Regions from separate parts of the Clostridium sp. 'White wine YQ' genome, predicted to be linked through region 1. Evidence: predicted binding sites of a transcription regulator. Region 1 holds the regulator's gene; each other region holds the start of a gene.
What was found. Region 1 encodes NrdR, which represses ribonucleotide reductase genes. Its sites were predicted from a motif close to CACNANATNTNGTG; they were not measured.

Region 1 (7,729 bases):
CTTCTGAATACTTGATTGCATTTTCAAGAAGGTTAATGACCATCTGTTTAAATCCGTCTTTACTTCCATATAAATATACAGAAGAAACATTAGAAGTGTTTAGTTGTATTTTTTTATCATCAGCTAGTTTTTTCATCAATAATGTTACATCTTCAACTATTTCTTTAGGATGGAACTCTTCTTTAACAATATCATTGTTTTGTTCAATGTTTGATAAAGTTAAGATATCATTAATTAATCTTGTTAGTCTTTCTGATTCATCATCAATAATACCTAAAAACTTTTGCCTAGTTGCCTCATCTTCAACATATTTTAAGGTTTCAGCAAAACCTTTTATTGATGTAAGTGGAGTTTTAAGTTCATGAGAAACATTTGCTACAAATTCTGATCTCATATTTTCAAGCCTTCTTATATCTGTTATATCTTGCAATACAGCAACTGTACCTATGAATTCACTTCCATTTATAATATCAGTAGTTCTTATTCTTAGTATTCTTTCACTCGGCCAAATAATTTTAATCTCATGTACGCCTTCAGACTTCTCTTCAAAAAGAAGATCTAATTCAAAATCACGAATATGATCTAATAGGGGTTTGCCTATTATGTCTTCCTTAATACTGAATATATTTTTTGCATAAGGATTTATCATAATAATATTATGCATTCTATCAACCGCAATTACACCACTATCCATGCTAGTCAAAATGGCTTCAAGTCTATTTTGTTTTTCTACGACTTCGTTTATTTTTGACTGTAATTGTTCAGCCATGTTATTAAAAGTTTTTCCTAGTGAACCAAGCTCATCCTTCGAAAAAATTCTAACTCTTCTATTATATTCCCCTTGAGCAATTCTAGAGGTTATAAATTCCATTTCCTTAACTGGTTCAACTATAACTTTAATTAACTTAAAAGATAGCCAAATTGTAACTAATATTACTATTAAAAAAACTAAAATATAATACTTAAAATATCCGTTGTAGAATAACTTAGTGTTTTCTAATGGAATTGAAGTTCTAATTACACTTCCATCATCTAACTGAGTGGCATAATAAACCATAGTTTTGTGTAATGTATTTGAAAATCTAATCGCAGAACCTTCACCATTTAGTCTTGCTGCTTGAACTTCTTCTCTTGTATTATGATTATCTAGTTTTGAACTATCTTCATCAGAGTCAAAAACAACTTTTCCATCTTTTAAGATATATGTAATTCTTATTTCAGGAGTATTTTTATCAGCTGCAGCTAACTTAGGTATGTTTTCTATATTTTTCAAATTTGAATATTTAACTAGGTCATTATAAATCCTTAATGTTTCTTTTGCATTATTTACATATTGGTAATTTACCATAGTTATAAATGCTGTACTTACAACTATAAGTGCAAATAGCACAGTAACGATTATAGAAAATAAGATTTTTTTTCTCATATTTAATCTCCGCTGAAGAATCTATATCCTATACCTCTTATTGTCTCAATTAGTTTAGGATTTTTATCATCTTCTTCAACTTTCTTTCTAAGGTGTCTTATATGTACGTCAACTGTTCTAGTTTCACCAATGTATTCATATCCCCATATCTTATCTAGCAATGTTTCTCTAGTTAAAACTTTTCCTCTATTTCTAATTAGTATTTCTAATAATTCAAACTCCTTAAGGGTCAAATCCACTTTTTGACCATCCTTTAATACTTCATGTTTAACAAAATCTACTGATATATTATATACATTAAATGCTCTTTCAGTTGTTGTACTTGATGTTGTTCTTCTCAATACAGCTTTAACTCTAGCAAGAATCTCTCTAACCGAAAAAGGTTTAGTTATATAATCATCAGCTCCCAGTTCAAGGCCAAGAATTTTGTCAAGTTCTTCACTCTTTGCTGTAATCATTATTATAGGAATATTTTGAGTAGCACTTTCCCTTCTTATTTCTTTGCAAACGTCATAGCCATCCATACCCGGAAGCATTACATCTAGCAATATAAGCTTAGGTGGTTCAGCTTTAATTTTTTTTAATGCATCAACCCCATTCGTAGCTGTATCTACCTTGTAACCAGCGTTTTCAAAATTAAATTTTAGTAGTTCTAATATATGTTCTTCGTCATCAACAATAAATATCTTCTCACTTGACATTTTTAATACCTCCAGCTATTTTTTTACTATAAATCCATAGCATCTTCCTGAATTAATTCCATCTCTTCTGTAAGAATGCAATTTAATATCCTTTTCACAACAAGTACAGTAATCTAATGTTAATATATTTTCATCTTCTACTCCTAAATCATTCAACCCTTTTATAATAGCTTTTTTAAGAGATAAATTTCTACCTTTGAATAAATTTACTCCTCTGAATGAATCTTTCTCAATAAATTGTGTTTTAAGCTCTTCACTTACTTCATAACAGCAATCATGAATATGTGGTCCTATTATTACCTTTATATCTGATGCTTTACAACTGTATTCACTCTCCATTGATAAAACTGTCTTTTTAACAATTTCTTCGTAAGTTCCTCTCCATCCACTATGCACCGCTGCAATTATTCCAGTTGATTTGTCATAAAGAATAACTGGTACACAATCTGCATAGAATACTCCTATTCCAGTATTTTTTAAGCCTGTTATTATAGCATCTGCCTCTAATTTTGAAGTATCTTCTTTAATATTTATCAAATTAATTATCCTATCAGAATGTACTTGAGATATATATTTTATTGAATCCATAGAGAAAATATCTTCTAAACTTTTTATATTGGCTTTACCATTCTCAGTGCTTTTACTATAACTTTTTTCTCCAATTGAGAAATATACTTCATAATTATCATCTACTATACCTATAAAATCCTTCATTGTTTTACTTTGCATTTTTTCTTACCTCTTAATTTTAACATTTTATATAGATAACTTATTGTATTTATAACAAAAATTAACACGTCTTAACTAAACTATAACATAAATTTTTAATATAATAAAAGGACTACTTACAAAGTTACTAAAAGATATATAATTAACTCTTTTTAGTACGCTTTAAATTATGTAGTCCTTAATATACTATTTATTTAACATTAATCGTTCAATTTCTTGAAGGAAAGTATTTATGTCTTTAAACTGTCTATAAACTGATGCAAACCTAACATAAGCTACTTCATCAATGTCTTTTAACCTATCCATTATCATTTCTCCAATAAGGTCAGACTTTATTTCAGAAATCATCTTATTACTTATTGCTTTTTCTATATCACTTGCAATTTCCTCTATTTGAGCTCTAGAAACAGGTCTTTTCTGACATGCTTTTATTAAACCATTAATTATTTTATCCTTATTAAAGTTTTCTCTGCTTTGATCTTTCTTTATAACAAGAATTGGAATATCTTCAAGCTTCTCATAGGTTGTATATCTTTTACCACAGCTTAAACATTCTCTTCTTCTTCTAATTGCAGCAAAATCATCAGTTGATCTTGAATCAACTACTTTACTTTCTTCATAGGAACAATATGGACATCTCATTCTATTCACGCCCCTCATATATGATGTAAATATATTATACCTATAAATTACTAAATTTGCTAGAGTATTTCTTGAGCAATTTCCTTGAGATTTACAAGTATTACATCTTCACCTATTTTAATAATATCACCCCAAGCTATTTCTATATATTCCATTTTACCGAACCAATTTCCTTTTTGTATTGGAATGAGAATAGATTCGATAGAATTGTTATCACAATTTATCTTAAAATCTCTCGCAAAGCCAATCTTTATTCCTCTTTCTATATCAATAACTTCCATAGTTCTTATAGCATTTAATGAATGTAGTATTTCTTCCATTTTTTAATCCCCCCATTTTTAAAACCTTATACAGTGTTTTAAGTTAAGTTTCCTTTCAAAAACCCTATACTACATAATATTCAAATTTTGTTGTAATATAACTTCATTTTTAATAATAAAATTAAGGGAACTCATAATGCTGAATCCCCTCAATTTAAGATGTTATTAAACATATTTTCTCATATGCTTTAATGCAGTTTTTTCTAATCGACTAACCTGTGCTTGTGAAATACCAATTTCATCTGCAACTTCCATTTGTGTTCTTCCATTAAAAAATCTTAATGTAAGTATTAATTTTTCTCTATCATTAAGCTTTTTCATTGCCTCTTTAATAGAAATGTTCTCAAGCCAATTATCGTCACCATTTTTGGTATCACTAATTTGATCCATAACAAAAATGGCATCTCCACCATCATGATATATAGGTTCAAACAACGATACTGGATCTTGAATAGCATCCAGTGCAAATACAACTTCCTCTCTTGGCAATTCTAGTTCTTTTGCAATTTGAGAAATTGTAGGTTCTTTATTATCTTCATTAATTAATCTATCTCTTACAAGTAGAGCTCTATAAGCAATATCTCTTAATGATCTACTTACTCTAATTGAATTATTATCTCTTAAATATCTTCTAATCTCACCAATTATCATTGGTACTGCATAAGTGGAAAACTTAACATTTTGTTCTAAATCAAAATTGTCAATAGCTTTCATCAATCCAATGCAACCCACTTGAAAAAGGTCATCTACATTTTCACCACGGTTGTTAAATCTTTGTATCACACTTAATACTAGCCTTAAATTTCCTTTAATAAAAACTTCTCTAGCACTTTCATCGCCGTTTTTCATTCTAATTAACAACTCTTTCATTTCCTTTGACTTTAGCACTGGTAGTTTAGCTGTATTTACTCCACAGATTTCAACCTTATTAATAATCAAAATGACCAACCCCTTAGGACGTAATAAATGACTGCATTAAGAGTATATCCCTTAGGAGGTTTTTTTATACTAAACATATCAAATCATTTTATTCATTTCTTTTTTCAATCTATTAATTATCTTCTTTTCTAATCTAGAAATATATGATTGAGAAATACCTAACATATCAGCTACTTCCTTTTGTGTTTTCTCTCTAGAGCCATATAATCCAAATCTTAATTTAACTATTTCCTTCTCTCTATCATTCAAGTTTTTTAGTACCATAAATAATAATTGCTTATCAACTTCATCTTCTATTAAGTTATATACAATATCATTTTCAGTACCTAATATGTCTGAAAGCAATAATTCATTTCCATCCCAATCAATATTTAGAGGTTCATAAAAAGAAATCTCAGCCTTCACCTTAGAATTTCTTCTTAAATACATTAGTATTTCATTCTCTATACAGCGCGATGCATAGGTGGCTAATTTTATTTTCTTTTCTGGATTAAAGGTATTGACTGCCTTTATTAAACCAATTGTTCCAACTGAAATTAAGTCTTCAACTCCAACACCGGTATTTTCAAATTTTCTTGCTATATAAACTACCAATCTCAAATTTCTTTCTATTAGTGTACTTCTAACTTTTTCATTTCCACTCATTAAATTTGAAACCAATTCTTCTTCTTCTTCCTTTGAAAGCGGAGGTGGAAGTGCATCATTTCCTCCAACGTAATATACTTTTTTTCTAAATAATTTTAGTTTGCTTAATAATCTATTTATTATAATTAGAATTTTATTCATAACGTCAACACCCCTATACTATTCCTCTTGATAATAATGCTCTATATTCACCATCCTCTGCCAGTGAATGTTCGGTAAAACATACAATTCCTTCTCTTAACAATTTACAATTTTCATTCTCTATAATTATTTCGTTTACTCTTATTCCTCTCAACATTCCGTCAACACCATTAACAGCTTTAAAATTTATATAAAGTAGTTTCTTCGGGTCGAAATCCACATCATCATATAATGCCTTTTCAATAATTATTACTGGTAGATTTGTAATCGGTTCTTTTAGCTCATTTCCAGTATCTAAAAACCCTCTTGTATGAATCTCTTTATTGTTAATTTTAATTGTTAAGTCATAAGTGTAATTACTAACAAAATATTTGTCTTTAATTATGTCTACAATTCTTTCAGTAAATATTAAAATACAAAGTATAGCCAGAACCAAGTATTTAATAGGATATGAATTTACAGTGTATCCTGAATTTAAGCTATATCCATTTGAAAAAAATGATAACCCGAAACACATTCCGCTTAGTAAAAAGGATAGCATTATTAATACCCCTGTTCCTTTTAATAAACTCTTAATATGCGTTGTTCCAATGGTTATATACACCATAATTATTGAGACAATTAGCTTAAAAGGTATTAATGTAAAAAACTTCAAGCTTGGGCTAATCATGACCAAAACATAGAAGGCTCCTAATGTTGCTGCAAAAACTTCTTGTTTTCTCCTCTTTTTAACCTTTAATAATTTTGTCATTACCATTAACAAAAATAAATTTATTATGAAATTCTCAAAAAGCAAAATATCTATGTATATTATCATAATCATCACCCCATATAAATTATAAAGCTAGTCATAGGAAAATATTGTCATTTTAAAAAGGATATTTATGATTATTTTTTTCTTATAATTTACAATTAACTACATTTAATATACAAAAAAAGAACCATTGTTTAAAACAATGGTTCTTTCTAATTAAATTATTTTTTTCTATTTCTTAAGAATGTAGGAATGTTAATCTCATCCTCATCCTCTTCAACCTTATGTTGAGCTACTGTTTCTTCTTCAGCTTTTTCTGAAACTATAGTACTAGCTACTTCTTTTTTAGCATCCTCTTTTGGCATACTTCTTACTTCATCTTCAAAACCAGTAGCAATTACTGTTATTCTAATTTCATCTTTTAATGTTTCATCAATTACTGCACCAAATATTATATTAGCATCAGGATCTGCAGCATCTTGAACTATTTCGGCTGCCTCATTAATTTCTAGTAGTCCTAAATCAGCACCACCTGTAACATTAAGTAAAACTCCTGTTGCTCCTACTATTGATGTTTCAAGTAAAGGTGAAGAAATTGCTTGTTTAGCAGCTTCTTGTGCTCTATTATCTCCGCTTCCCTTACCTACACCCATATGTGCAAGTCCTTTATCTAACATTACAGCTCTTACGTCAGCAAAGTCTAAGTTTACAAGACCTGGTATTGTAATTAAGTCAGATATACCTTGTACACCTTGTCTTAATACATCATCTGCAAGCTTGAAAGAATCTAATAAGGTTGTCTTCTTATCAACCATAGTCAATAATCTTTCATTAGGAATGATAACTAATGTATCAACCTTTTCTTTAAGGTTCTCGATTCCCATTTCAGCATGTTTCATTCTTCTTCTTCCTTCAAAAGGAAATGGTTTTGTTACAACTCCTACAGTTAAAATCCCTAAAGATTTTGCAATTTCAGCAACAACTGGTGCGGCTCCTGTACCTGTTCCGCCACCCATACCAGCAGTAATAAATACCATATCTGCACCTTTTATTGCCTCTTCTATTTCTTCTCTACTTTCTTCAGCTGCCTTCTTACCAATTTCAGGATTAGCTCCAGCACCAAGGCCTTTAGTTAATTTTTCACCAACTTGGATTTTTTGATTTGCATGAGAAAGCATAAGTGCTTGTTTATCTGTATTTATAGCTAAAAATTCAACATTTTTTAATCCTTCAACAATCATTCTATTAACAGCGTTACTACCACCGCCGCCGCAACCTATAACCTTAATATTCGTGAAATCTTGTATATCTACTTCAAAGTCTAACAAAATTTATTCCTCCTTTAGAAAATTCCCTTTAGCATATTTTTAAGTTTGTTCAATTTCTTATTCTTATAATTCCTATTTGCTTCAATTTCATTTTGTTTAAAATC
Region 2 (7,729 bases), on a different contig from region 1:
CAGATATATATACTCCATTTTTCTTAGCAAACTCTACTGCTTTTACCATACTTTCTAAAACCCATTCTCTTGAGGTTTTAAGCTTATGCTCAATATGGATATCTGATACTGATATAGAAATTGCAACAGCATCAACGCCACAATCAATAGATTGCTCAATATCTGAAATTACGGCTCTATTCCACGCCATTATTGAAGCTTTTAAGCCTCTCTTTGCGATAGTTTTTATAGCAGCTTTTTCATCTCCACCCATAGTAGGAATTCCGACTTCAAGCTGATCTACACCTAATTCATCAAGTAATTCTGCTATAGCTACCTTTTCATGATTCGAAAAAACTACACCTGCAGTTTGCTCTCCATCACGTAAAGTAGTATCTACAATAGTAATCTCTTTACCTGTTTTTAAATCTTTAATAGACATTCTGATCCCCCTTTTTACTTTTTCTAAACCCCAATTTACACTCTTTGTCAAATTGTCATCACTTATGCAATAGATAAGCCTTCACAATTCAATATACTCAATTTTATCACAACAAAAAAATAATAACAAGATTTTTTATACACCTTTGTATTCTTGTGTTTTCAAGCTTTAAGGCCTAAATTCCTTTGAAATTCCCTATTCCTAGCATTTTTCACTTTTTGCAAGTTCAAAAAAATTTCTTTCACCTTCTTTGTAACAGCACGCTACAAAAAACATCATTTTTAAACATGTTTTTATATTATAAGGTAATAAATTATTATATTTTTCACTGAAAATTAAAAAAGAAAACCTTCCTAATAAATTAGGAAGGTTTTAAAAGTATTATACACACTTATAGTTCTTATTATGTTTTTCTGTATGAGTGATTCTATCTTCTCTCTCTTGGTATTTTCCTGGACCAAATCTTTCATCTAAACTTAAATATCCAGTTACTCTTGATACACCTTGAATATCTGTGCTTCCACAACTTGTGCATTTACTCTCATTGCTGTGAAGATATGTTCCACAAGTTCTACAATATCTTATGTGGAAGTTTATTCCTAGGTAACTTATATTAGTATTCTTATAAGCATAATTAAGAATATCCATTATAGCCTCTCCAGTTGGGCAGTCATCTACTTCAAGATAACTTATATGTCCAGCATTACAAAGCTTATGATAAGGAGCTTCTATTTCAATTTTAGTTTTTATAGATAAAGGTTGACTTACTGGTACATGATAACTATTTGTATAGTACTCTTTATCAGTTACACCATTTAATTTACCAAACATCTTTTGATCTTGTTTAATAAACTTACCGCTAAGTCCTTCTGCTGGTGTAGCGTAACAACTCCAGTTTAATTTAGTTTCTTCTATAAATCTATCACATTTATTTCTTAAATGAGTTACTATTTTAACTCCTAATTCTCTAGCTTCTTCACTTTCACCGTGATGTTTACCAGTTAATGCAACTAGTGTTTCAGCTAATCCTATAAATCCTATACCCCATGTACCTTGCTTTAATATAGGTTCAATGGAATCATTTTGATCTAACCCTTCTGCACCTTTCATTAGATGTTGTCCAGCAACAAAAGGTAAATCCTTAACTCTTAATTGTTTTAATATACCATATCTATGAAGTAATGATTCTTTTGCTAGTTCTATTCTTGAGTCAAAAATCTCAAAGAATTTATTAATATCGCCTTTTGCAAGGATACCTATTCTTGGTAAGTTGATTGTAGTTGGTGCAATATTTCCTCTTCCCTTACAACCAGGTTCCCCGTTTACATTTTTCATTAGGTATGTTCTACATCCCATTGTCGCTGGCATGTATCCTTGATCATAGTATTCTTTATTAAAATCAGCATCTATATTCATAAATGTCGGATTCATTCTCTTTGCAGCAACCCTGCAAGCTAATTTATATAAATAATGGTATGGATCATTTGGTTCTCTATTTACCCCTTCTTTAACTCTAAAAATTATGTTAGGGAATATAGGTTGTTCTCCTCTACCAAGTCCTTTTTCATATTCTAGTAAGAAGGCTTCACATACTAATGCAGCTTCCTTCGAATGAGGAATTCCTAAGTTTATAGAAGAAAATGGTACTTGTGATCCTGCTCTTGAATGCATTGTATTAAGATTGTAAACTACTCCTTGCATTGCTTGATGAACTCTTTCAACAAGTTTTCTCTCTATAGTCTCTTCTAACTTTTCTCCTTCTAATCCATATGATACAAGTTCATTTCTAATTTCCTCTCTTGTTGGCTCAATGAATATAGCCATATCATTATCAAAGTCTGGATGAGATTGTCCACCAAACATATCATTTTGAGTAGATTGTAATAATATACAAGAAAGTTCTGCTGCAGTTTCAATTCTTCTAGGCATATTAATAGTTCCATACCCAGTGTTGAAACCCTTTTCAAGCATTTCTTTTGTAGGAATATGTAGACAATTTGTTGTCAAGTTGTATGAGTCTAAATCATGGTAATATACATCTCCATTTTCATGAGCTTTTGCTAGATGTTTAGGCATTGATGCTAAGTTGTGCCATTTGTTTGACTCAGATGCAATTCTTAATAGCTTTGAAGAAAAATTATTTCCTACATTAGCATTATCTCTATCTGTCTCTACACCTATTTTTTTAATCGCAGTCATTAAATCTGATTTTATTTCTCTAACCTTTGTTCTTTCATCTCTGTAAGCAGAATAATTACCTGCAATTTCATTTAATCCACTATCTTTTAGTGCTCTAACCACAAGATTTTGGATTTCCTCTACTGTAACTCTCTCTTGTTCTGACATTTCTATGTAGGTTATAACCTTCTGTACTAAGTCAATAACTTGACCTTCTCTTAAGTGACTCCCAGCTTCCTCTGCCGCGCGTTTAATGGCATTAGAAATTTTCTCTGAGTTAAATTTTGTTTCTCTACCGTCTCTTTTCACAACATCTAGCATGTCGCATACCTCCATAACACCATATATTGTACTTTGATTATTATATATTAGGAAAATTTTATTATCAATCTTCAAATTTCTCCTTTAAAGGTTATAGCATTTAATATATCCTTTTTACTCCTATTTTTAAGTTTTTTTAAAGGTTTTTGACCTTTGACTTTTATAGAAAAGTTTCAACCTCTTAAAAACTTAATAGAAATCAGTAATTTATCCATTACTATTCTTAATATAATTTATGTAGATAATGCTATAAGGAGATTATTATGATAAAAAAATTTTTTTCCCTAATACTATGTTCATCATTAATACTCGTTGGATGCTCCAAACACCCCAACACCCAATTGGATAATAATACAGATTCTTCTCCTGTAAGTAAATCTGAAGTTACACAAGTAAGTTCTTATACTGGAGAAGATACCTCCCAAGAAATACTAAATAATTCCCCCTTTATGGTTATCGTAGAAAACTCTACCGCCTCAAGACCTCAAAGTGGATTAAATTCTGCTGACATTGTCTATGAAACTATGGCCGAGGGAGGAATACCAAGGTTTATAGCCCTCTTCCAAAAAAATTTACCAAAAAAAATTGGTCCTGTAAGAAGTGCTCGGGCATATTTCATTTCAATTGGAAAATCATTGAATCTACCCTTTGCTCATTGCGGAGGAAGTGAAGAAGCTCTATCTCTTATATCAAAGGATAAATCTTATATGAGTATTAATGAAATGTCTAATAGAAATTTCTTTTGGAGGGATAATGAAAGAAAAGCTCCTCATAATTTATATACTTCTGGAGAAAATATAGAAAAGTATATTAAAAGCAAAAATCTAACTTATACTCCTAATAAGTTTATGACCTTTAATAATAATTATTGGAGTAATCCTTCTCTGCAAGATCTTAATGCACTTAATCTAGTGCTAAATAAAAGTTATTCTACAAGTTATATTTATAAAGATGGTTTTTATGAAAAATCTATGGATGGAAAACCTGCTTTAGATATGAATACTAATAGCATACTTAAATTTAAAAATGTTGTTATTCAAAAGACTGAAATATCATTATCAAAGGATATGGTTCATTTGAATATAAGACTAACTGGTACCGGAAATGCCTTTGTATTATCGAATGGCAAAATAATAAATGGATATTGGAAACAAGAAAATAACAGAACTATACTTTATGATAACAAAAACAATGAGATTCCTTTATCTCCTGGAAATACAATTGGGCATATAGTTGCAAATGATGTTAGTGTGAATTAAGATGTTATATTTTTAGAAGTTTGAAATTCTCTCATTACATTAGATATTGAGCGGATTTCCTTCTGAAAATATATTTTTTTAAAAACCTTATCAATACTGATATATTTTATCCTTATCACTATTGATAATGTTATCTATTATGCTATAATTAGCTTACAAGTTATTTTGGAGGTTTATTATGGAAAAAATCGCTTTAATCACAGATAGTTCTTGTGATTTAGAAATGGATGAAATAAATAAGCATAACATAAAGCTTCTTCCTTTTAGAATCATCTATAAGGATAGGGAGTTTAGAGATAGAATAGATATTTCACCTGAGTATTTATATTCAAATATTGAAAAAGAGGTTCCTACTACTTCTCTTCCTAGTATAGAAACCACTGATGAAATTCTAACCTCTCTAGAGAGAGAAGGTTATACACATGTTATTATAATCACTATCTCTTTAGGGTTTTCAGGAACATATAATAGTGTTAAACTAATAGCAGAAGATCATCCTAATCTTAAATTCCATATATTCGATACAAAAACTCTTTCTAGAGAGCAAGGATATATAGTTTTAGATGCAGCTAGAATGATCGAGGCTGGAGAAAGCTTTGATAACATTGTTAAAGCCCTCCCAGGTTGCAAGGAAAGGACTGGTATCTTCTTTACACTAGATACTTTAGAATACCTTAGAAAAGGCGGTAGAATAGGTCGAGTTGCTGGAGTAATTGGTCAGCTTTTAAATATAAAGCCTGTTATAACTGTTGCTCCTGATGGAAACTTCTCAGTTTACTCAAAAGTTCGTGGAAGAAAACAGTCTTTGAAAGTAATAAGAGAAATTTTAGATGAATGGCTAAGCAAGGGAAAATGTAAAGTTGCAGTTCTTCATGGAGGTGCTCCAGAAGAAGCCAAGAAATTCTATGATGAAATCAAAGACCTACCTAATATAACTAGTCTAGGATTTTCAGCTATCGGGCCTGCTTTAGGAGTTCACACTGGTCCTGGGCTTGTAGGAATAACATTAGAAAAGGAATAGTAGTATGAATAATTCAAGCTTTAATAGGGAAGAGAATATTAGAGCAGAAGAAAAAAGACTCTATGAAGAATATAAAAAGAAACTCGCAGATTTAAAAAAGATTAATAAAGAAAAAGAGGCTGTTGGTCAAGTTTTTACAAAAGGATTGTTGCCAATATACGTATTATATATATTAAGCCAAGGTTCTTCTAATGGTAATGATATTTCTCATAAGATTGGTGAAAAAACAAATGGTCTTTGGGTTCCTTCCACTGGTGGAATATATCCTACATTAAAAAGATTTGAAAAAGAAGGATTAATCATTGGTGAATGGGATGACCCTAAAAAGAAATTCCAAAAGATATATTCTCTTACACCGCTTGGTTTAGAAGAATTCGAAAAAAGAAAGGATCTATTAAAACCTAAGATTCAAGAAGCTCTAAAGGTCTTTAATACGATATATTCTCATCTTTATTAGCTTTATAAACGAATAACAATTACCTTCTATAGAAATAATAATATTATTATTTTACATAGGAGGTTTTTTAAGTGAAGGGAAAAATTCTTGAAATGAATCCAACAAGTGCATCTGTATTACTTGAAAATGGTACTACTTTAGATGTTCAAAGATCTCATATTCCAGCAGGTTCTATGGTTGGAAGTGAAGTCAATTTAGATTTTTCTACTGAGAGTGCACTAAACGGACAAAACTTTATGAATGACAAAATAAGCAATGAAAAACTTGTTGATTTCTTTTAATATAAAAAGTAGCCTTTATAGGCTACTTTTTATATTACTCTACATTTATAGCATTAACCGGACAATTTTCTTCTGCTTCCTTTGCGCTATCCTCGCTATCATTTGGAACTGGATCTGCTATTACTCCTGCCTTTCCATCATCCTGCATGTCAAATACATCAGGTGCTATTGATGGGCATAATCCGCATCCAATACAAGTATCCTTATCCACATCTGCTTTCATAGTTTTCCCTCCTAATGAATTTAATAACAAACTTATTATTTCACCAAAAACAATTTCTTATTCAAAAAAAATAACTTGGCAAAGGCCAAGTTATTATATCAAGCTTAATTATTATTAATATAATCCTTCAAAAACTAATGAATAAAGAGGATCTTCTTTAGCATACTCTTCTGCTTTTCCCTCTTCTAATGCTTCAGTTAAGTCAAGATTTATAGGCAATTCTGCTAATAAAGGTAGTCCTAGATATTCAGCATGTTCTTCTGCAGATTTTTTACTAAACACTCTTATCTTGTGATCACAACTATCACAAGTTATATAAGACATATTTTCTACTACACCTCTTACCTTAACATCCATCTTTTCTGCCATTATAACAACCTTTTTAACAATCATAGATACCATATCTTGAGGTGTTGATACGATTATCATTTCTTTTAATGGGAAACTTTGCATTACAGTAAGAGCTATATCACCTGTTCCAGGTGGCATGTCTATTAATAAATAGTCTAATTCACCCCAATCAGTATCTGTATACATTTGATTCAAAACTCCAGTTATAACTGGTCCTCTCCAAATAACAGGCTGATCTTCTACCGGAGTAAGTAAATTCATCGACATCACTTTTACTCCTAAGTTACTTTCCACTGGTTTGAATTTAAAGTTATTCTCATCAATAGGTAACATTTCTGCTCTTTTATTATTAATTCCAAAAAATCTAGGCATTGATGGTCCTGTTATATCTCCATCTAACACACCTACTTTATATCCTTTTTTAGCTAATTGAGTTGCTATTAATCCCGTAACAGTAGATTTACCAACTCCACCTTTTCCACTTATTATTCCAATAATATTTTTAACCTCTCCATACTTAGGCATAACTTTTAAACTTACATTTTGTGTTCCACAACCCTTGTCTTTAGTAGAACAAGTATCTTTGCTTGCACAGGTTGAACAACTTGACATAATAATTCCTCCTCGAATTAAAATATTTATTTTTACATTAAAAAAATCATCAAGGCGATTATGAGCCGTCGATTTTTTTCTCGCATCTGCCTTTCCAAACGCATGTGAGGAAAAATTGGCAGGCGCCTAATTCTACTTTTTTACCATTCACTAGGTTTCTTAGTATTTAATGAGATTTCCCAACTATTAAGATCATAATTTCCTGTTACATAGTAAGGCATATAACTATGATCGGTTTTATTTTCAATGCTAATACTAGTTTTAAATGTTTTAGATGTGTATCCTTGATTACTTACAGTAATAATAATATCATACTTATCCTTGTCACCTTTAATTATTCCTATATTTTTTACAATTTTTGAAGCATTTTTCTTAAAATCTTCTATATCAGTTGAAAGCATGTATTTTGTACATTCTACATCAGAAAGCATATCTATACCCACTTTTTTATTTCCTTCGTTTAAATAATCTTTTTTATCATTTAAAACTTTTAGGATACTTCCGAAATATATGCTTGCAAATTCTCTAGGTTTTCTAACAAATGATAAATTTTGTATTATATCATTGTCTAATCTACTTGATACAGAATATATCTTATTATCGTC
Region 3 (7,729 bases), on a different contig from region 1:
AATATAAATAAATTTTCTATTTTAGGTAAGAATATGGATGTATTTATTTTCTAAGGAGAGTGAACAAATGAACAAAGTAAGTATCAAAAGAAAAGTTCTATTGGGGGTAGCGGCTGCTACAATATCCCTATCCATAGGAACTAAGGCATATGCATCAACTGCTTCAACACAAGATAAAAGCACAAAAACTAAGACTATAACTGTATTAAATAAAAAACATCATGGCAAGTTAAAAGAAAATCTTGATAAATTGGTTAAGGAATCAAAGATAACTCAAGATCAAGAGGATAAGATTCTAGCATATGCAAAAGAAAAAAAGGCAGCTAGAAAGGAAGAGAGAGAAAAACTAAAGGATATGAGCAAAGAACAAAGAGAGGCGTATCTAAAAGAGCATCATAAGACTAGAGGAGATTTTTTCAAGGAACTAGTTGAAAAAGGTGTAATTAATCAAGCTCAATCAGATGAAATAGTAAAAAGTCTAGAAAGTAATATTACTACAAGATAATAAAAAAATAAAAGCTTGCAAAAGGTAATCCTATTGCAAGCTTTGCTTTATTGTTCATCAAAGATTTTCTTATGGTATGCTTTATAAAACTCATCATCATCTGATAATATTTCTCTAGCGCTATATATAGGTTCCATTATTATTTTCTCACTTTCAGGTAAATATAATTTAGCATACCCGCCATCACCATATTTTTCTCTTAAGTGTGTTTTAACTCTATTGTATGTTTCTTCTTCATCTAAGTCAGGAAAGTGCTTTTTGGAATAGTTATAGCAACGTGTAATCATGTCATCAATATCTGTAGTTCTATCAGCATCAGAGATAATAAGTCCATATATATTTCTAGGTTTGTAGTTATTTGAAGCCCTATGGTCTTCACAAGCATCACCCATTATAAATATTTCTTCAGGTAAGAACCAAGTTTCAAGCTTTTTATCTTGGATAAGGATTTCTTTTGAGTGTATTTGATGCTTAGCTCTATCAAATTTAAGTCCAAGATCATGATATATAGCAACAGTTAAAACCATTGGAATTTTTACAGAATGGAACTTTGAAAGCTTTAATGAAGACTTAATTACAGTCACAATGTGATTAATTCCATGTCCTTTGTCAAAAGATAGATAGTTATTTAGAACTTCATTAAATAAATAGTCTATTAGAGTTTCTGGTACTGAAGACTGAATTATAGCAATATCTTCAGTTGATAGATGCAGATTTAAAGCTTTAAGTGTATGCATTATTAAATCCTCCCGTTAAATCTATCTATAGTATATAATATAAATTAAGATATATCTATGTGAAAGGATGAGGTAAATAGCATGATTAAGAACATAATATTTGACTTAGGAAATGTTTTATTAGATTATAATCCGGTAGAATATTTAATGAATAAGGGAATAGAAAAAAGTAAGGTTAAGGAATTAATTAATCAAGTATTTCTAAGTGAAGAATGGGCAATGCTTGATAGGGGAACAATCACTGAAGAAGAAGCAATCGAGGTATTATGTAAAAGAAGTAAAGAAAACGAAGATTTAATAAGACTCGCTATGGACAATTGGTATGAGATTCTTACGCCAATAGAGGAATCAGTAGAAATATTAAAAGCAGTTAAGGGTGCGGGATATAAAACATATATATTATCAAATTTTCACCTAGTAGCTCATGAAAATGTCACTAAGAAACATGACTTTTTTGAACATTTTGATGGAGGAGTATTTTCATTTAAAGAAAAGCTTCTTAAGCCAGAAGAAGAAATTTATAAGTTAGTACTTGATAGATATAACATGAAGGCAGAAGAAACCATATTTATAGATGATACTGCAATTAATATTGAAGCAGCCAACAAGCTTGGAATTAATGGAATAGTGTTTAAAGGAGCTGAGGATTTAAGAGACGAGCTATCTAAGTATGGAGTAAATATTTAATATATTTTAGAAAAGAAAAAGAAGAAGTCAGTACAAATTAGACTTCTTCTTTCTTATAATTAGCTACATCCGCTAGTAGATCCACATGTCAAGCATAGGGAGCAGGTTCCATTAGGGACTATTTGCTGACTTCCACAGTTGCCGCATTTAACTTTATGATGTCCCTCAGGGATGATTTCTTCAGAAATAGCAGCTTCTGCAGGAATGTTTTTTAGTTTGTTTTCTAAGGATTTTGCATAATCAATTAATTCCTTATAAGTCATGGATTCAAGCTTCTTCTCACCAGAATCTAAAGATACATTTAAAGGTTGAGAAACCTTTGAGCCATCTCTGTATAAGGCAATACATTTTACACCTAGCTTCCAAGATTCTTCATGAACAGCTTTAAAATCTTCAACTGTAGCATCATTTGGTAAGTTTACAGTCTTAGAAATAGCTCCAGAAACAAATGGAGTTAAAGCAGCAACCATCTTAACATGACCTAATGGAGAAATAAATCTGTAGCCTCCATGAGATTTGTTGGCTGTATCAAATATTGAATAATGAGCTTCCTTTAAGAATGGAGCATCTTCAATTCTGCCAGTACCATCTATATAGGAGATAATAGAATCCATCTCTTCTTTATTGTATCCCAAAGTTTCTAAAGCAGTTTTTATAGTAGTATTAACTAACTTCATATAGCCACCACCGCTTAAGTTCTTCCATACTATATGAGAGAAGAATGGTTCGATAGAGGTAGTATCGCAATCCATTGCTAGTGCAATTGTTCCAGTAGGTGCGATTACAGTTACTTGAGCATTTCTATACCCAACTTCTTTTCCATGTGAGTATGCAAGTTCCCAAGAATTTTTTAAAGCCTTAGATAAATTTGCTAAAGAAAGTTTATCTAGAAGGTCATGATCTACCTTTATTGGTGAATAATCTAATCCTTCAAAGTCATCCAGCATAGCACCTGCTGCTCTAGAATGATTTCTTATAACTCTTAACATATATTCTTTATTTATTTCAAACTTTGGAAAAGCTCCAACTTTCTCTGCCATAAGAGAAGAAACATAATATGAATATCCAGTTACTATTCCCATAATAGCAGCCGATACATTTCTTCCTTCTTCACTATCATAAGGAATGGCCATTGCCATAAGGGTTGAGCCTGTGTTTGCAATACCGAGTCCTGTAGTTCTAAACATAAAGGATTTTCTAGCAATTTCAGCTGTTGGGAATTGTCCTTGATATATAGTGGTATCTAGTACAATTTGAATTAAAGCTGTTAAGTGTGTTAATCCTTTTAGGTCAAAAGTCTTAGTGTGTTCATCATAAAATTTTCTGATATTTATACTTGCTAGGTTACAGGCTGTGTCATCAAGAAAATGATACTCTGAGCATGGGTTGGAAGCATTTATTCTGTTATGTTTTGCACCATATAGCCCATCTTCTCCAGCAGGACAAGTGTGCCATGCGTTTATAATATCATCAAATTGAGGAGCTGGATCTGCACAACTCCAAGAACTTTCGTTAAAGGTATTCCATAGTTCATTGACTGAAATCTCTTTATTTACACTCTCACTTTTTCTTCCTTTAAGGTAAATAGTATCATCATTCTTAGAAATAACTTTTTTCATAAATTCATCAGAGAATCTTATTGAGTTATTAGCATTTTGACCAGAAACAGTTTCATATGCTTCCCCTTCAAAACCAATATCATATCCCATTTTACCTAAATCTCTTACTTTTTGTTCTTCTCTAGCTTTCCAAGTTATAAACTCCATTATTTCAGGATGGTCATAATCTAAGCATACCATTTTGGCAGCACGTCTTGTGGTTCCACCAGATTTTATAGCACCTGCATTTCTATCAAGAACCTTAAGGAATGACATAAGTCCAGAAGATTTTCCACCTCCCGATAGAGGTTCATCTATTGCTCTGATATTTGAAAAATTAGTACCTGTACCAGAACCTTGCTTAAAAAGTCTAGTTTCAGTAGTAATTAAATCAGTTATAGAGCGTGGTCCTAATAACGTATCTTCTATTCCATTAATAAAGCAAGCAGATCCTTGAGTTCTAGTAAAGGCATCAGTAGATGGCATAACTTTGTCTAGTTTTTCATCATAATAAAAGTGTCCTTCTGAATCTTTATCTATTCCATAAGATAGCTTTAACCCAGTATTAAACCACTGAGGAGAATTAGGTGCCCACCTTTGGCTTAATATTCCGTAAGCAAGTTCATCATAAAATATTTGAGAATTATCTTTAGTTATTAAACCTTGTTCTAAAGCATATGTAGTCCAAAAATTAACTAATCTATGGGTTATTTCTTTCATACTTCTTTCGTATCCGTTGCCATTAGGAACACCATTTTGTCTAAAGTACTTACTAGCTATGATATTGCAGGCATTTTGAGAATAGAAGTCAGGAAATTCTAAATTATCTTTGGAAAAAATTAATTTATTTGTTTTGTAATCCAATATTTCAACTTTAACAGTTTTCCAATTGAATAAATCATATACGGTTTTGTTAGTCCCCTCTAACTCTTTAGTAAAATAACGTGAAATAAGGTTGTATAAGTGATTCATTTTAATCTCTCCTTTAAAAAAACAATAAGCCTATAAATATATTCTAAACACAATATATTGTGGTATGCAATAATATAAATACTATATATGGGTAAAATAACCTGAACTAGAATAGATAATCTTACTGTTTTCTAACTAATTTAAAGTTTTTCAAATTATAATCTTTTAAATTGATTTAAATTATCTAACAATATATAATAGGTTCTATGATAAGGTTAACATTTATAGAGGTGATGAAAAGTTGAAAAGAATAGATCTAATTTATGAAAAGTTAATAGAGCTATATGACGGGGAAGGCGTAAGTGCTAGTGACATATCTTCGGCACTAGGACTTGATAGGGCCAATGTAAGTAGTGATCTAAATAAATTAAGTGAAGAAGGTAAAATAATAAAAATTAAAGGCAAGCCAGTACTTTTTACACCTCAGGAAGCAAACGAAGAAGAGAGCAGTCTTGATAAATTTGCAAGCAAAAATGGTAGCCTTTTTTCAGCAGTAGAACAAGCAAAAGCAGCGATCTTATATCCGCCGAAAGGAATGAATATTTTAATTTTAGGAGAGACTGGTGTAGGTAAATCCATGTTTGCAGGACTTATTCATAAGTATGCAATAGAAATGGAAAGTATGGGCAAGGATTCTCCTTTTATAACCTTTAACTGCGCAGATTATGCCAATAACCCTCAACTTCTTATTGGACAAATATTTGGAAGTAAAAAAGGCTCATATACTGGGGCAGACTCAGATAGGGTGGGGTTAATTGAAAAGGCTAATGGCGGAATATTGTTTCTAGATGAAGTACATAGACTTACACCAGAAGGGCAAGAGATGTTCTTTACATTTATGGATAAAGGAACATTTAGACGACTAGGTGAAACAGAATCTGAAAGAAGTGCTAATGTTTTAATAATTTCAGCTACTACTGAGAATCCGGAATCAACTTTACTTAAGACCTTTACTAGAAGAATACCAATGATTATAAGAATTCCTAGCTTAAATGAGAGAAGCCTTGAGGAAAGATTTAATTTAATATGCGAATTTCTTAGAGAAGAATCTTTCAGACTTGATAAAACCATCATGGTATCAGTAAATTCCATGAAAGCACTATCTAGTTACAATTGTCCTAATAACATAGGGCAACTTAAAACAGATGTGCAGTTAGCTTGTGCAAAAGCATACGCTGACTATGTTTCTAGAAAGAAAAAAGAAATGAAGATAAATACTATGGAGCTTCCTGTATATATAAGGCAAGGTTTGTATTCTGCCGTTGAGCACAGACAACTTTGGAATAAGCTAATAGGTATTAATAATAGATATTGCATATTTGATAATGATAGTGAACAAGTGCTTTTCCAAGAGGAGCAAGGTGAAGTAAGTATATACGATATGATTGATTTAAGGGTACATGAATTAAAAAGCAGAGGAATAGATAGTGAAGAACTTGAAAAAGAGATGGGAAGAGATATAGAAGAGTACTTCAATAATTATATTTATAGTGTTAATAAGAAAAGAGATATTTCAAACCTTGAAAGTGTTATCGATAAAGAAGTAATTAATATAGTTCAACAAATTGTATCATACTGCGAAGAGGGTTTAAATAGAACCTTAAGTGAGAAGATCTATTATGGAATGGCTGTTCATATTGCAAATTCTATTGAGAGAATCAGAAAAAATCAAAAAATTGTAAACCCTCAATTAAATACGGTAAGAACAGAGCATAAAAAGGAATTTAATATAGCGTTAAATTGTTTAAAAATAATTGATAGAGTAATGGATGTATCTATGCCTATAGACGAAGCTGCATTTTTAGCTATGTTTTTAGTTTATGATGATAGAAATGTTGAGAAGCAAGATAATGAAGTAAAAGTAATAGTTGTAGCACATGGAGCATCAACTGCAACATCTATGGCGGATGCAACTAATAAACTTCTGGGTGCAAATTATGCGATTGGAATAAATGCACCTATAGAAGAAAAGCCGCAAAAAGTTATCAATAGGCTTAAAACCTTTATTATTCAATCTAAAATTGAATCCGATATTCTTTTCCTAGTGGATATGGGTTCGCTAACAACTTTTGGAGGGGAATTGCAGGAGGAGCTTGGAATAAGGACTAAGACACTTCCACTTGTAAGTACTTTACACGTAATTGAAGCTACAAGAAGAGCTATGCTTGGGTATTCACTTGAGGAAGTATATCAGGAAACCTTGAGGGTTAATACATTATTAGAGGATGAGCCAGTTAAGTTAAAAGATATAGGTAATAAAAATGAAAAGCTTGCTATTATTACAGTTTGCACAACTGGAGAAGGCGGAGCTGTCACAATTAAAAATATATTATCAGAGAATCTGCATTTTGATAAAAAGTTAGTAGAGATATTACCTATTATGTATAGCAACAATAAAGAAACTAAGAGGAAAATTAAGGAGCTTTCAAAAGAATACAAGATAATTTGTATTATAAGCCCATTTAAAATTAATACTGAAATAATGCAGTTTGGTTTAGAAAGTGTGTTGAAGCTCGAAGACACTGAAACTATTCAGAGAGAAATTGATGTAGAAACTACTTATATAAAAATGGGGCAAACTTTGGAGAAGCAATTAAAGAATGTTAGTGGAATAGAAGTGCTAGAAAGCATAAAGAATTTTAATGACACAATTATAGAATCTTTAGGATTAAAAATATCAACAAATATATTGATTGGGGAAACTTTTCATGTAGCTTGTATGATAGATAGATTAAAAGAAGGTGGAGCAATTGAACCTTTTAAGGAGAAAGAAAAATATATTAAGGGAAAAGAAGATATATTTAGAACTATTAAAAGCACCAGTGCAATGCTTAACACAAAGTATTCTATTAAAATTTCAGATGATGATATATGCCGTATAATGAGCTTTTTCTATGAACTATAAAAGCAAAATTCCTATTTGAATTAATCAAATAGGATTTTTTTTCGTAAATTTATGTGTGTTGGCACGATAGTTGCTTATATTAATATCGAGAAAATAAATAACACAAAACAGATTGTTTTAGGGAAGGGTGAAGCAAATGGACTATCAAGATATAGTATTTCAAATTATAGTTAGTGGCGGAGATGCAAAAAGTTATGCGATGAGTGCCATAAGAGCAGCAAAAGAAGGACAAATTGATGAAGCAAAAAAACATTTGGAGAGCTGTGGTGAGGCATTAGAGAAAGCACACAATATTCAAACAAGTCTAATCCAGGATGAGGCAGCA

Region 2: nrdD (anaerobic ribonucleoside-triphosphate reductase) is a predicted target of NrdR. The motif match lies at 2,938-2,951, and genes of this name have one in related genera.
Region 3: PTZ02_RS18020 (vitamin B12-dependent ribonucleotide reductase) is a predicted target of NrdR. The motif match lies at 4,548-4,561, and genes of this name have one in related genera.

The regions. Positions count from the first base shown of each region.
Region 1 is NZ_JAQYUU010000001.1:1,024,620-1,032,348, reverse strand. Features, by position in the region: gene pnpS (two-component system histidine kinase PnpS) at 1-1,426, opposite strand, end outside; gene PTZ02_RS05125 (response regulator transcription factor) at 1,429-2,127, opposite strand; gene pgeF (peptidoglycan editing factor PgeF) at 2,143-2,856, opposite strand; gene nrdR (transcriptional regulator NrdR) at 3,043-3,498, opposite strand; gene PTZ02_RS05110 (YlmC/YmxH family sporulation protein) at 3,558-3,818, opposite strand; gene sigG (RNA polymerase sporulation sigma factor SigG) at 3,984-4,757, opposite strand; gene sigE (RNA polymerase sporulation sigma factor SigE) at 4,836-5,543, opposite strand; gene PTZ02_RS05095 (sigma-E processing peptidase SpoIIGA) at 5,557-6,360, opposite strand; gene ftsZ (cell division protein FtsZ) at 6,519-7,625, opposite strand; gene PTZ02_RS05085 (cell division FtsA domain-containing protein) at 7,640-7,729, opposite strand, start outside.
Region 2 is NZ_JAQYUU010000003.1:61,249-68,977, forward strand. Features, by position in the region: gene nifV (homocitrate synthase) at 1-421, opposite strand, end outside; gene nrdD (anaerobic ribonucleoside-triphosphate reductase) at 803-2,920, opposite strand; gene PTZ02_RS12530 (DUF3048 domain-containing protein) at 3,184-4,179, shown strand; gene PTZ02_RS12535 (DegV family protein) at 4,358-5,200, shown strand; gene PTZ02_RS12540 (PadR family transcriptional regulator) at 5,205-5,657, shown strand; gene PTZ02_RS12545 (hypothetical protein) at 5,729-5,938, shown strand; gene PTZ02_RS12550 (ferredoxin) at 5,973-6,161, opposite strand; gene PTZ02_RS12555 (Mrp/NBP35 family ATP-binding protein) at 6,276-7,124, opposite strand; gene PTZ02_RS12560 (hypothetical protein) at 7,265-7,729, opposite strand, start outside.
Region 3 is NZ_JAQYUU010000009.1:139,719-147,447, forward strand. Features, by position in the region: gene PTZ02_RS18005 (hypothetical protein) at 68-505, shown strand; gene PTZ02_RS18010 (HD family phosphohydrolase) at 553-1,242, opposite strand; gene PTZ02_RS18015 (HAD family hydrolase) at 1,324-1,929, shown strand; gene PTZ02_RS18020 (vitamin B12-dependent ribonucleotide reductase) at 1,989-4,499, opposite strand; gene PTZ02_RS18025 (sigma-54-dependent transcriptional regulator) at 4,741-7,404, shown strand; gene PTZ02_RS18030 (PTS lactose/cellobiose transporter subunit IIA) at 7,541-7,729, shown strand, end outside.